One region of the Streptomyces sp. NPDC031225 genome, then DNA from elsewhere that is predicted to be linked to it. Evidence: riboswitches for the same ligand, from Rfam matches in the RefSeq annotation. Region 1 holds a riboswitch; each other region holds the start of a gene.
What was found. A riboswitch is a leader RNA that binds a small molecule or an ion and turns the genes downstream of it on or off. The one in region 1 is predicted to bind cyclic di-AMP.
Positions count from the first base shown of each region.

Region 2: another riboswitch for cyclic di-AMP. It lies ahead of ACZ48Z_RS27575 (C40 family peptidase); the one in region 1 lies ahead of ACZ48Z_RS33670 (transglycosylase family protein).
Region 3: another riboswitch for cyclic di-AMP. It lies ahead of ACZ48Z_RS25125 (M23 family metallopeptidase); the one in region 1 lies ahead of ACZ48Z_RS33670 (transglycosylase family protein).

Region 1 is NZ_JBVIHJ010000024.1:56,423-60,393, reverse strand. It holds gene eno (phosphopyruvate hydratase) at 1-1,013, opposite strand, end outside; gene ACZ48Z_RS33670 (transglycosylase family protein) at 1,315-2,010, opposite strand; cyclic di-AMP (ydaO/yuaA leader) riboswitch at 2,014-2,181, opposite strand; gene ACZ48Z_RS33665 (transglycosylase family protein) at 2,387-3,370, opposite strand; gene ACZ48Z_RS33660 (cytochrome P450 family protein) at 3,563-3,971, opposite strand, start outside.
Region 2 is NZ_JBVIHJ010000017.1:121,330-125,300, forward strand. It holds gene ACZ48Z_RS27560 (helix-turn-helix domain-containing protein) at 1-373, opposite strand, end outside; gene ACZ48Z_RS27565 (ATP-binding protein) at 588-1,046, shown strand; gene ACZ48Z_RS27570 (DUF6328 family protein) at 1,254-1,856, opposite strand; gene ACZ48Z_RS27575 (C40 family peptidase) at 1,951-2,424, opposite strand; cyclic di-AMP (ydaO/yuaA leader) riboswitch at 2,428-2,598, opposite strand; gene ACZ48Z_RS27580 (hypothetical protein) at 2,976-3,281, opposite strand; gene ACZ48Z_RS27585 (ATP-dependent Clp protease proteolytic subunit) at 3,289-3,924, opposite strand.
Region 3 is NZ_JBVIHJ010000015.1:91,629-95,599, forward strand. It holds gene ACZ48Z_RS25115 (M16 family metallopeptidase) at 1-110, shown strand, start outside; gene ACZ48Z_RS25120 (M16 family metallopeptidase) at 107-1,495, shown strand; cyclic di-AMP (ydaO/yuaA leader) riboswitch at 1,699-1,865, shown strand; gene ACZ48Z_RS25125 (M23 family metallopeptidase) at 1,879-2,631, shown strand; gene ACZ48Z_RS25130 (GntR family transcriptional regulator) at 2,820-3,515, shown strand; gene ACZ48Z_RS25135 (HPr family phosphocarrier protein) at 3,653-3,934, opposite strand.

The DNA.
Region 1 (3,971 bases):
ACCTTGACGAGCAGGGCGTTGGCGGAGCCCTCCTCGATGCCGCGGGCGAGACGCTCGGGGTTGGTGACGAAGAGGTCGTCGCCGACGATCTGGACCTTGTCGCCCAGCTTCTGGGTGATGACGTTCCAGCCGGCCCAGTCGTCCTCGTACAGCGGGTCCTCGATGGAGACCAGCGGGTACGCGGAGACGAGCTCCTCGTAGTACTCGGTCATCTCGGCGGCCGAGCGGGACTTGCCCTCGAACTCGTACTTGCCGTCCTTGTAGAACTCGGACGCGGCGACGTCGAGCGCGAGCGCGATCTGCTCGCCGGGGATGTAACCGGCCTGCTTGATGGCCTCGACGATGAGGTCGAGCGCGGCGCGGTTGGACTCCAGGTTCGGGGCGAAGCCGCCCTCGTCGCCCAGGCCGGTCGACAGGCCCTTGGTCTTCAGCACCTTCTTGAGGGTGTGGTAGACCTCGGCGCCCCAGCGCAGCGCCTCGGAGAAGGACTCCGCGCCGATCGGGGCGATCATGAACTCCTGGATGTCCACGTTGGAGTCGGCGTGCGAGCCGCCGTTCAGGATGTTCATCATCGGCACCGGCAGCAGGTGCGCGTTCGGGCCGCCCAGGTAGCGGAAGAGCGGAAGGTCGCTGGCCTCGGAGGCGGCGTGGGCGACGGCGAGGGAGACGCCGAGGATGGCGTTGGCGCCGAGCGAGCCCTTGTTGTCGGTGGCGTCCAGGTCGAACATCGCCTGGTCGATCAGGCGCTGCTCGGTGGCGTCGTAGCCGACGAGCTCCGGGCCGATCTGCTCGATGACCGCGAGGACGGCCTTCTCGACGCCCTTGCCGAAGTAGCGGTTGGGGTCACCGTCACGCAGCTCGATGGCCTCGAAGGCACCCGTGGAGGCGCCGGACGGAACGGCGGCACGACCCGTGCTGCCGTCGTCGAGGCCGACCTCGACCTCGACGGTGGGGTTCCCTCGCGAGTCGAGGATTTCCCGGGCTACGACGACGTCGATGGACGGCACGAGCATCTCCTTCTTGGATGTGACACGGTCCGCCGGGACCGCGGTGGGTTCTGCGAGACCGAGCCTAACCGGCTCCGGGGGATCAGCCACCGCGTGGACCGCCCCCTGGACAGAACCGAGAGTAAATTGTTTCTGAACTGAACAAAGACACTCCCGGAAACCGGGCAGAAAAAAACCCCGCCCCGGTGCGTACGGGGGAACACGCACCGGAGCGGGGAGCCCGTGGGGACGGGGGGCCCTCACGAGGCCTTCATCCTGAAGGACACGGTTGTGAGGGCGCTGTGGTTCAGCTGGGAGCACTCCTCATTTACTTGAGGTGCAGCTGCTGACCCGGGTAGATGAAGTCGGCGTCGGTGACGATGTCCTTGTTCAGCTTGAACACCTTCTGCCAGCCGCCCTTGACCTTGTGCTTCTCGGCGATCGAGCTGAGGGTGTCGCCCTTGACGACCTTGTACTCGCCGTCACCCTTCTTGACCTTCTTGCCGGTCGGGGTGGTGACGGTCTTCTTCTTGGCGGCCGGACGCTCGGACGAACGCGAGGCGCTCTGCTCGTCGGACGAGCGGGTGCTCGTGTTCGAGGAGCTCGAAGAGGAGTTGCCGGAGGAGGACGAGCTGCTGCCGCCGCTGTAGGAGGCGCCGGACAGGCCCACACCACAGCTCGGCCAGGCACCCTTGCCCTGAGAGGCGAGGACCTTCTCGGCGACGGCGATCTGCTGCGACTTGCTGGCCTGGTTGGCGGTGGAGGCGTACGCCGTGCCGCCGTACGCGGCCCAGGTGGAGGCCGAGAACTGCAGGCCGCCGTAGTAGCCGTTGCCGGTGTTGATGGACCAGTTGCCGCCGGACTCGCACTGGGCGACGGCGTCCCACTCGGAGGCGGTGGCGGCGGAGGCGCTGCCGGCCGCCATCAGCGGGGCGGCTATGGCGACACCGGTGACACCGGCGAGTGCGGCGACGCGGGTGGCCTTGGAAGGACGACGGTGCTTGCCCTGTCCGGAAAACAGCATGGTGGATCCCCTCACCGACGCCTGCGAGGTGAGCTGTCGGGTTCGGGCCGGTTGAGTTGCCCGGCCGCGCACCTCCCGGTGCACGACTTAACCCCAAGCCGGTCCAGCGTGAACTGCTGGGCCCGGCACTTACCTTGGGTCCCCCGCTCCTGCCTACGGCGCTTGACGCGACGACTGTTCCCGTTCGGCCGCTGGCAGGATTCGGCGTTGCGACAGACGGGGCTCGGGTTGCCGAGCGGTCACGACCGTAGACACGCGCTCGGCGGAATTTCAAAGACGATCAGGGCTTCTGAGACTCATCCCACACTTTCACCAAACTGGACATTCAGTGCGAAGTGTGACGGTAACTCCCGCTGTTTTTCTGGGCTTTTCAGCCCTATTCAGCCCCTGTGTCGAGCGTCTGACCGGCGACGATGTTGCTCGGGTCGGTGCCGATGCGGTCCTTGTTCTCGGCGTAGAGGGCACGCCATCCGCCGTCGAGGCCAAGGGAGTCGGCGATGGAGACGAGGGAGTCGCCTTCCTGGACGGTGTAGGTCCGGGCGGCATGGCGGCCCGCGGTGGCGGGCGCGCTCTTCGTCGCGACCTCGCCGGCGCTGTCGCCGCGGTGCTTGCCGGAGCCGAGCGCGCCGACGTCGACAAGGGCCGAAGAGCTGCCCTCCTGCCACGACTTGTCCGCTTCATCCTCTTCTGGGCTCACAACGGGCGAGCCGCTGGGAGGCTGCGCGTTCTCCGCGGCGGATCCCTTGGATGCGGAAGGGCTTGATTTGCCCGACTTGCCGGAATCGTCGTCAGCGCTGGGCGCAGTGGCCGGCGACGAGGGCGTCGCGGTCGATCCGTCCAGTGCGTCGAGCAGACCGGAAGACTCCTCGGAGCCCGACGAGTTGGAACCAGACGAACCGGATGTACCGGACGATTCCGATGAACCCGACGCGGAGGCCGAGGGCGTCCCGCTCCCCACACCCGTGTCCACGCCGGCCGAGCTCGCGTCCTTGCTGAGCCCGGCGAGCAGACCGCAGGTCGGCCACGCGGCGATGCCCTGGTCGTCGAGGAGCTTCTCGGCCACGGCTATCTGCTGGTTGCGGCTGGCCTGGTCCGCGGTCTCGGCGTACGCGAGGCCGCCGTACTTCTCCCAGTTCTCCTGGGACATCTGCAGACCGCCGTAGTAGCCGTTGCCGTCGTTCGCGCTCCAGGAGCCGCCGCTCTCGCACTCCGCGACGTGGTCCCAGGTGGTGCCGGTCGCTGCGCTCGCCCCGGTCGCTCCGAGCAGTGGGATCGCGATGGCGGATCCCGTCACACCGGCCGCCACGAGGAGAGCCGGAGCCTGACGGGGGCGACGGTGACGACCGTTCCCGGAGAGCATGGAGGGACCTTTCCCGAGGGAGCAGAAACGCGCGCGGAGCTCTACGAGAGGCACCGCGCTGGTCCGTGAACGTATAGGGGTTCGATCACTTGTCACAAGTTAATGCCGCGTAGATCACGTGAAGATCACAGACTTGAGGTCGTGTCATGTTTAAGCGGGCCTTCACCGGGCCAGGCCGGACGTCTCGGTCGATTACCGCACGGGCGTGAACTCCACGGGCAAAGTGCGTAGTCCGCGCATGATGAGCCCACCGCGCCAGCGCAAATCAGCCGAATCCACCGCGAGTTGCAGGTCGGGGAGACGGGTGAGGAGCGTGGCGAGCGCGGTCTGTCCTTCCAGACGGGCGAGCGGGGCGCCCAGGCAGTAGTGGATGCCGTGGCCGTAACCGAGGTGCTGATTGTCACGGCGGGAGAGGTCGAGGACGTCGGGGTCGGCGAACCGCTCCGGATCCCGGTCCGCAGCGGCGAGCACGACGAGTACGGGGTCACCGGCCGCGATGTCCTGCCCGCCGATCCGCAGCGCCTGGGTGGCGAACCGCCAAGTGGCCAGCTCGACCGGGCCGTCGTACCGGAGGAGCTCCTCCACGCCCGTCTCCAGGAGT
Region 2 (3,971 bases), on a different contig from region 1:
GTCCGGGCACGACCGAGGTCTCCAGGGTGCGCATCGCGCTCGCCTGGGACTCCAGACTGATGAAGTCCCGGTAGGTCGGCGGCAGGACACCTCGGTACGCATGCCACCAGTGGTGCCGGCCGCCGCCCTCGTCGGAGCCCGCCAGCACCAGGAGCAGCTCCCGCAGATCCGTGTCCAGCACGCCGTAGGCATCCAGGAGTAACCGCACATCGGCCGGTTTCACCCCGCTGGCGCCGGTCTCGATCCGGCTCACCTTCGACTGGTGCCAGCCCACGAGCCGGGCCGCCTCACCGCTGGTGAGCGCCGCGTTCGTGCGTAACGCACGCAGTTCGGCACCCAGTTTCCGGCGGCGCACCGCAGGACCGTGCTGCATGGCGCTGCTCCTTACTCCCTACGAGCCGCCCAAATACGGTCTCGCGTCGCAGAGTTCACCGCTTCGAGCGACAGATATATGCATATCTTGGTGGATCAGCACCCGTCGGCGCCTCGGTAATGGCACTCTGACGATGAACCACCAGTCCGGGACCGTACTCGAACCATCCGCACTGTGTCGGACTCCGGTCCTGTGGGAAAGGGACGACGTCGCCATGGCAGACCACCTGGAAGCATCCGTCACTCTGCCGAGCGAACCCGCTTCGGTCTCCGCGGCCCGCACCTATGTCCTGAGCACACTCGCGGAGTGGGGGCTGCCACCGGTCACCGACGTCGCCGAGACCGTCCGGCTCATCGTCTCCGAACTCGCCACCAACGCCGTACAGCACACCTTCGGTCAGTCACCCACCTTCACGGTGGACATCGAGCTGGACCGTGACGAACACCTGCGTATCGGGGTCACCGACAGCCACCCCCGCTTCCCCAAGCGTCTTCCGGCAGCGGTCCAGCAGGATAACGGACGGGGGATGGTGATCATCCGCTGGCTCGCCGCAGAGTACGGCGGCAAGCTCAGAGTCAGGCCCACCCGGGAGGGCGGAAAAACCGTCTCGATCGAACTCCCGTGGACGGTGCCGGCGCAGCCGGTCACGGCGGCCGGGCAGCAGGAGCCGTAAGCCACGGCCACGTCTCTGCCCCGTAGGCCCGGTGGGCGACCGAGGGCGTACGGCGCGGCGCGTACCCTCCGGCGACTGCGTCCTCCCCGCGGCGGCCGCCGTCAGCGCCACCGTTGCCGGCACCGGCGTGTGTCCCGGGGTGCCATCCGCACCGACGGTATGTCCCCTGCCCGAGTCGGGCGGTCCGGCACCCTGCTGAGCAGAGGGTCACCGCAGGCGCGCCGACGGTTCCCGGGGTGCCGCTCCCGGCCGGGCCGTGGCTCGCGGCCTGAGCCGCACGCGGTCCGGCGGCCGAGGAACCGCGTGCGGGGTGTCCGTCCCGTGATCCGCGGCGCGCCCCGCCCGCCACACCAGTCGGGGGAGCAGCCACCACAGGCCCGGACACACCAGCAGGGTCGCCGTACCCGCGGCCACACCGCCGGCCCGGCCGGTCGTCACGTCCACGACGAGCAGCACCGACCCGGTGAACGCCGGCACCAGAACGCCCATGCCGACCGTGGCGAGCCGGGAGGAGACCTGCACGATGCGGGCCCTGGCGCCCCGTTGGAAGAGCGAGCGGTGCAGGGCGGCCGGCGCGGTGAAGAGGGCCGCGGCGAGCACCGCGAGCAGCAGGGTGACGACGTAGGTGGCGCGCTGGAAGGCGTCCAGCGACGGGAAGCGCTGGGTGAGGGCCAGGGTCAGCAGGAAGGCGAAGAGGATCTGCACCCCGGTCTGGGTGACGCGCAGTTCCTGGAGCAGCTCGCCGAAGTTGCGGTCGGCGCGCTCCAGCGGGGTCTCGTTGCGGGCGGTGCACGGGCGGTGGCCGGCCATGGCAGTGCGGGTGTCCACCTGGGCCTGTGCCACGCGTCCCGGGAGACCCGAGGGGATGACGTCCGGTCAGGGCGCCGTCACCCCCTCGGGGGTGCTACTTGACCCGGCCGTACCAGACGCTCTTCGTCCAGATCTTCTGCAGCCTCACCACGTCCCCGGTCTTGGGGGCGTGCCAGATCTTCCCCTTCCCGGCGTAGAGACCGACGTGGTAGACGTTCGAACCCGAGTGGAAGAACACCAGGTCACCGGCTTTGCGGCTGCCCGCGGAGATGTGCCGGGTCTTGTTGTACTGCTGGGCCGCCGTGCGCGGGAGCTTCTTGCCCGCCTTCTTGAACGAGTACAGCGTGAGCCCTGAGCAGTCGAAGCGGGACGGCCCCGTGGCGCCGTACCTGTACGGCGAGCCCTTCTTGGAGGCCGCGACCTTGAGTGCCTTCGTCGCCGGCGTGGCGGCCGCGGCGTCGGCGGCGACGCCCGGGATCACGACAGAGCCGCCCACAGCGGCGAGTGTCAGTGCCGAAGCCGTACCGGCTCGGACCATCAGCGACGGAACACGATTGAGCGCAGACATGCGCAACCCTTCGTCAGCCGCCTGTGAAGGATGACCTGTCGGATTCGGGCTGACAAAGTTGCCCGGCCGCTGACGCGGCTTCACCCCAAGGGCTGCTCGGCCCGGTCATGGCGTGACCGTTCCGGCGACCCGTCGTGCTTGGGTCCTCCACTCCTGCCGATGCACCTCTGTCGACCGGTCATCCGGGCGGCGGCAGGACTCGGCGTCCGCCCGGATCGCCCCGCCGCTGCGGCGGGGGCTTGTCGTCAGACAGGGATCTTGGCGCAAAGAAGTGCGAAAAACCCAACAGAACCGGGGGTTTGTGGCGTTACTCACCACTCACTCGTTCTGGTGGACATGTGAGCGATCGAAGGATGTCGAGGGGCCCAAGGACCCCCGGACCAGCACAGGAAGTCCTCATTCCGCTCAGGGGCTACACATGTTGCGCGACCTTTCCGGTCGTGAAAAAGGAGCCGCTCCTCCTCCAATAGGGGGTACGCCGTCTGGTCCGTTTCAACCGCGCTCCGGACGTCCCGTCAGAACCCCGGGGCGCCCGGGCCGCTGCGGACGCGTCAGCTGTCGGGGCCGGGCGGGACGGTGACCCGCGCCGATCGCCGCTCGCCGTCCAGGACTCGCAGGGCCCGCGCCAGCGTCGCGGCGTGCATCTCGTGCTCGCCCCGGCGGTGCATCAGCGCGAGCGCGTCGCGCAACTCCGTCGCCCTGCTCACCAGCGCCTGCGCCGCGCGCAGTCCGCCGTAGGTGTCCTCGTGCCGTGCGGGATTGATCCGGCCCAGCAGGTCGACCACGTCGAGATAACGGTCGATCAGCTCGCCCTCGGCGCGCGTGAGGGCGGGCAGCGGTGGAAGATCCGGCAGCATCCGCGGCTCACCTCGCGCCCGGCGTGGTGCGGGACGCCTTGCGGCTCGGGACGATCGCGTCCGCGAGGCCGTGGTCCAGCGCGCCCTGCGCGTCCAGGATCTTGTCCCGCTCGATGTCCGCGCTCACCTGCTCGGCGCTGCGCCCGGTGTGCCGGACCAGCATCTCCTCCAGGCGGTCCCGCACACGGAGCAGTTCGTCGGCCTGGATGGCAAGGTCACTGGCCTGTCCGTGCACCGGTTCGTTCAGCGCCGGCTGGTGGATGACCACCCGCGCGCCCGGCAGCACGGAACGCTTGCCCGGGGTGCCCGCCGCCAGCAGCACCGCCGCGAAGGAGCCGGCCTGTCCGAGGCACGTCGTCTCCACGTCGCAGCTGACGTACTGCATCGTGTCGTAGATCGCCGACATCGCGCTGAACGAGCCGCCGGGGGAGTTGATGTACAGCGCGATGTCCCGGTCCGGGTCCTGGTACTCGAGGTACATGAACTGCGCCATCAGATCGTTCGCCGAGGTGTCGTCGATCCGCGTCCCGAGGAAGACGATCCGCTCCTCCAGGAGCTTCGAGTACGGATCCGTCGTCTTGTGCCCGGAACTGGTGCGCTCATGGAACTCGGGCAGGACGTAACGCGCGGTCGGTCGGGTCATGGCGTACCCCTCGCTCATGGCAGAGTTGCCTGTCAAAAATGTACAGG
Region 3 (3,971 bases), on a different contig from region 1:
AGGTCGCCAAGGCCAAGCTGCGCCCCGACAACCGCGCGGTGCTCGTCTACGAGCCGACCGTCGCCGAAGCCCCCGCCGACCAGGACGAGAACGAGGAGGCGGCCAAGTGACCGAGCTCGCCGCGATGGAATTCCACCCTCAGCCGCAGGCGGGTGAGCCCAAGGTCTGGGCCTTCCCCGCTCCTGAGCGCGGGACGCTCGACAACGGTCTCACCGTCCTGCGCTGCCACCGCCCCGGCCAGCAGGTCGTCGCCGTCGAGGTCCTTCTGGACGCTCCTCTGGAGGCCGAACCGGCCGGCCTCGACGGGGTCGGCACGATCATGGCGCGTGCCTTCTCGGAGGGCACCGACAAGCACTCCGCCGAGGAGTTCGCCGCCGAACTGGAGCGCTGCGGCGCCACCCTCGACGCGCACGCCGACCACCCGGGCGTCCGGCTGAGTCTCGAAGTGCCGGCCTCCCGCCTCGCCAAGGCGCTCGGTCTGCTGGCCGACGCCCTCAGGGCGCCCGCCTTCGCGGACAGCGAGATCGAGCGGCTCGTCAACAACCGCCTGGACGAGATCCCGCACGAGCTCGCCAACCCGTCCCGCCGTGCCGCCAAGGAGCTCTCCCGGGAGCTGTTCCCGGCGGACTCGCGCATGTCCCGCCCGCGTCAGGGCACCGAGGAGACGGTCGAGAGCATCGACTCCGCGGCGGTGCGCGGCTTCTACGAGAAGCATGTGCGGCCTGCCACCGCGACCGCCGTGGTCGTCGGCGACCTCACCGGCATCGACCTGGACGAGCTGCTCGGCGACACCCTCGGCTCCTGGACAGGCTCCACGGCCGAGCCGCGGCCCGTGCCGCCGGTGACCGCCGACGACACCGGCCGGGTCGTCATCGTGGACCGCCCCGGCGCCGTCCAGACGCAGCTGCTGATCGGCCGTATCGGCGCCGACCGGCACGCGCGCGTGTGGCCCGCGCAGGTGCTCGGCACGTACTGCCTCGGCGGCACCCTCACCTCCCGGCTGGACCGTGTCCTGCGCGAGGAGAAGGGCTACACCTACGGCGTGCGGTCGTTCGGGCAGGTCCTCAGGTCCGCCCCGGACGGCTCGGGCGCCGCGATGCTCGCCATCAGCGGCTCGGTCGACACCCCGAACACCGGTCCCGCTCTGGAGGACCTGTGGAAGGTGTTGCGCACCCTCGCCGAGGGCGGTCTCACCGATGCCGAGCGCGATGTCGCCGTACAGAACCTCGTCGGCGTGGCACCGCTCAAGTTCGAGACGGCGGCGGCCGTGGCGGGCACCCTGGCCGATCAGGTCGAGCAGCACCTGCCGGACGACTTCCAGGCGACCCTGTACCGGCAGCTCGCCGCGACCGGCACCGTCGAGGCCACCGCGGCCGTGGTGAACGCCTTCCCGGTGGACCGTCTGGTGACGATCCTGGTCGGCGACGCCGCCGCCATCAAGGAGCCCGTCGAGGCCCTCGGCATCGGCGAGGTCAAGGTCGTGTCCGCCGAGTAGAGGGGCCGGCAGAGCAGGCGCCACAAAGGGGCCCTGGTGACGGAAGTGTCACCAGGGCCCTTAGATGTCCGAATTGGGCAGGAGGTTGCCTGTCTGCTGTGTGGGATGCGCTACAAAAACCGTGATCGGTTTGGGGATTGAAAGTCGGCCCGCTTAGCGTCATCCCGGCTGTTCGTCAGGCAGTGCGCCGCGTCCGTGGCACCGGACAGTCATCGCCGAGTCCCCGCATGGCGCGAGCCAGGGGAGCCGGGGACCCACATGCGTTGTCCCTGGGGTGAATCGGACGCCCGCGCGAACAGCGAGGGGGTCCGTAGGAGACCTTCCTGCTCCGAACCCGTCAGCTAACCCGGTAGGCGAGAAGGAAGGAAAGGACCAGCCACTACATGGCGTTCACCTGCGCCGCCGGGAAGCACCGTCGTCCCAGCCGGATGAAGCGCACCACCGCCCGTGCGGCGGGCGTCGCGGCCCTCGCCACCACCGGCGTCATCGGCACCATCGCCACTCCGGCGCTCGCCGCCGGGAACTCCGTCGAACAGACCGGGCTCATGCCCGTCGTCAGTGTCGGCGACTCCCTCGCCGATCAGCTCGACGCCCAGGCCGCCGCCCAGCAGCGGGCCGCCGAGCAGAAGAAGGCGGAGGCCGAGGCCAAGAGGAAGGCCGAGGCGCGGGCCAAGGAGGCACGCGAGGCCAAGGAGCGCGCCGCCCGCGCGGCCGAGCGCGAGCGCCTCAACAGGTTCGTCACCCCGATCTCCGGCTCCTACGTCTCCACCGGCTACAAGACCGGCGGCTCCCTGTGGTCCTCCGGCAGCCACACCGGTGTCGACTTCCACGCCGCGAGCGGCACCTCCGTCCACGCGGTCGGCCGCGGCACGGTCGTGGAGGCAGGCTGGGGCGGGTCGTACGGCAACGAGATCGTGATCAGGATGGCCGACGGCACGTACACCCAGTACGGCCACCTGTCGTCCATCGGCGTCTCGGTCGGCCAGTCGGTCACCCCCGGCCAGCAGATCGGCCTGTCCGGCGCGACCGGGAACGTCACCGGGCCGCACCTGCACTTCGAGGCCCGCACCAGCGCCGAGTACGGCTCGGACATCGACCCCGTCGGCTATCTGCGCTCGCACGGCGTGAGTGTCTGACGACGTACCGCGAGATCTTCTTCGGCCCCGGCTCCTCCGAGCCGGGGTTTCCGCGTTTAGAGTGCCCTGCTGTCCAAAAAATATCCCTGGATTCCGGTCCGCCGTCGGAAATTCGCGCTCATTGCAATAGAGTCACTGAACACACGTCAATCGGCGACGTTTCACGGGGATTAAGACGGAGGTCGGACATGCGTATTCCGGCGCACTCGGTATGCACGGCTATCCGCGACGACATCGTCGCCGGTGTCTACGAGCGCGGCAGCCGGCTCACCGAGGAACTGCTCGCCCGCCGCTACGGCGTCTCCCGCGTCCCCGTCCGCGAGGCCCTGCGCACGCTGGAGGCCGAGGGCTTCGTGGTGACGCGCCGCCACGCGGGCGCGTGCGTGGCCGAACCGACCGACCAGGAGGGCGCCGACCTCTTGGAGATGTGCATGCTGCTGGAGCCGCTCAGCGCCTCCAGGGCCGCCCAGCGGCGCACCGAGGCCCATCTGAAGGTGCTGCGCGGCCTGGTCCGGCTGGGCCAGGAGCGGGCCAGGCGGGGCAACAGTGAGGATCTGCGCTCCCTGGGGGGCTGGTTCCACGAGACGCTCGCCCAGGCCGCCGGAAGCCCTGCCATGACCTCGATGCTGACCCAGCTGCGGCACAAGATCGCCTGGATGTACGTGGTGGACGCGCCCGCCAACCCGGTGGAGTCCTGGGCGGAGCACGGCGCGATCGTGGACGCGGTGGCGCGCGGGGACGGTGAGCGGGCGCGGGCGATCACCGCCCTGCACGCCGAGCGTTCGGGCGCGGTGCACCGTCTGCGGTTCGGCTCCGGCGCCGATCGCCCGGACCGTGTGAGGACCTCGCAACATCCTGTAAACGTGACGGGTCTGCGGCATTAACACGGGCGCCGTATACAAAGAGTGGGTAATTCGCGGGGGGCTATTTCCGCTGCCCGTAAAAGGGAAATGCGAAGGGCCCGCCCGATAATTCGGACGAGCCCTTCGGCGGTGTTTTACGACGCTGTGCCCGAAAGGGCTCAGACGGTCTCGGGAAGCTCCTCGAGCCCCTCGGCGACCAGTTTCGCGAGCCTGTCGAGGGCCGCGTCCGCACCCTCGGCGTCGGAGGCGAGGACGATCTCCTCGCCACCCTGGGCGCCCAGCCCGAGCACGGCCAGCATGGACGCCGCGTTGACGGGGTTGCCGTCGGTCTTGGCGATCGTCACCGGGATACCTGCGGCCGTGGTGGCCCGGACGAAGATGGAAGCGGGGCGGGCGTGGAGACCCTCGGCCCAGCCGACGTTGACGCGGCGCTCAGCCATGTGATGCTGCCCTTCGGTGTTCAGGGTTGTCTAGACC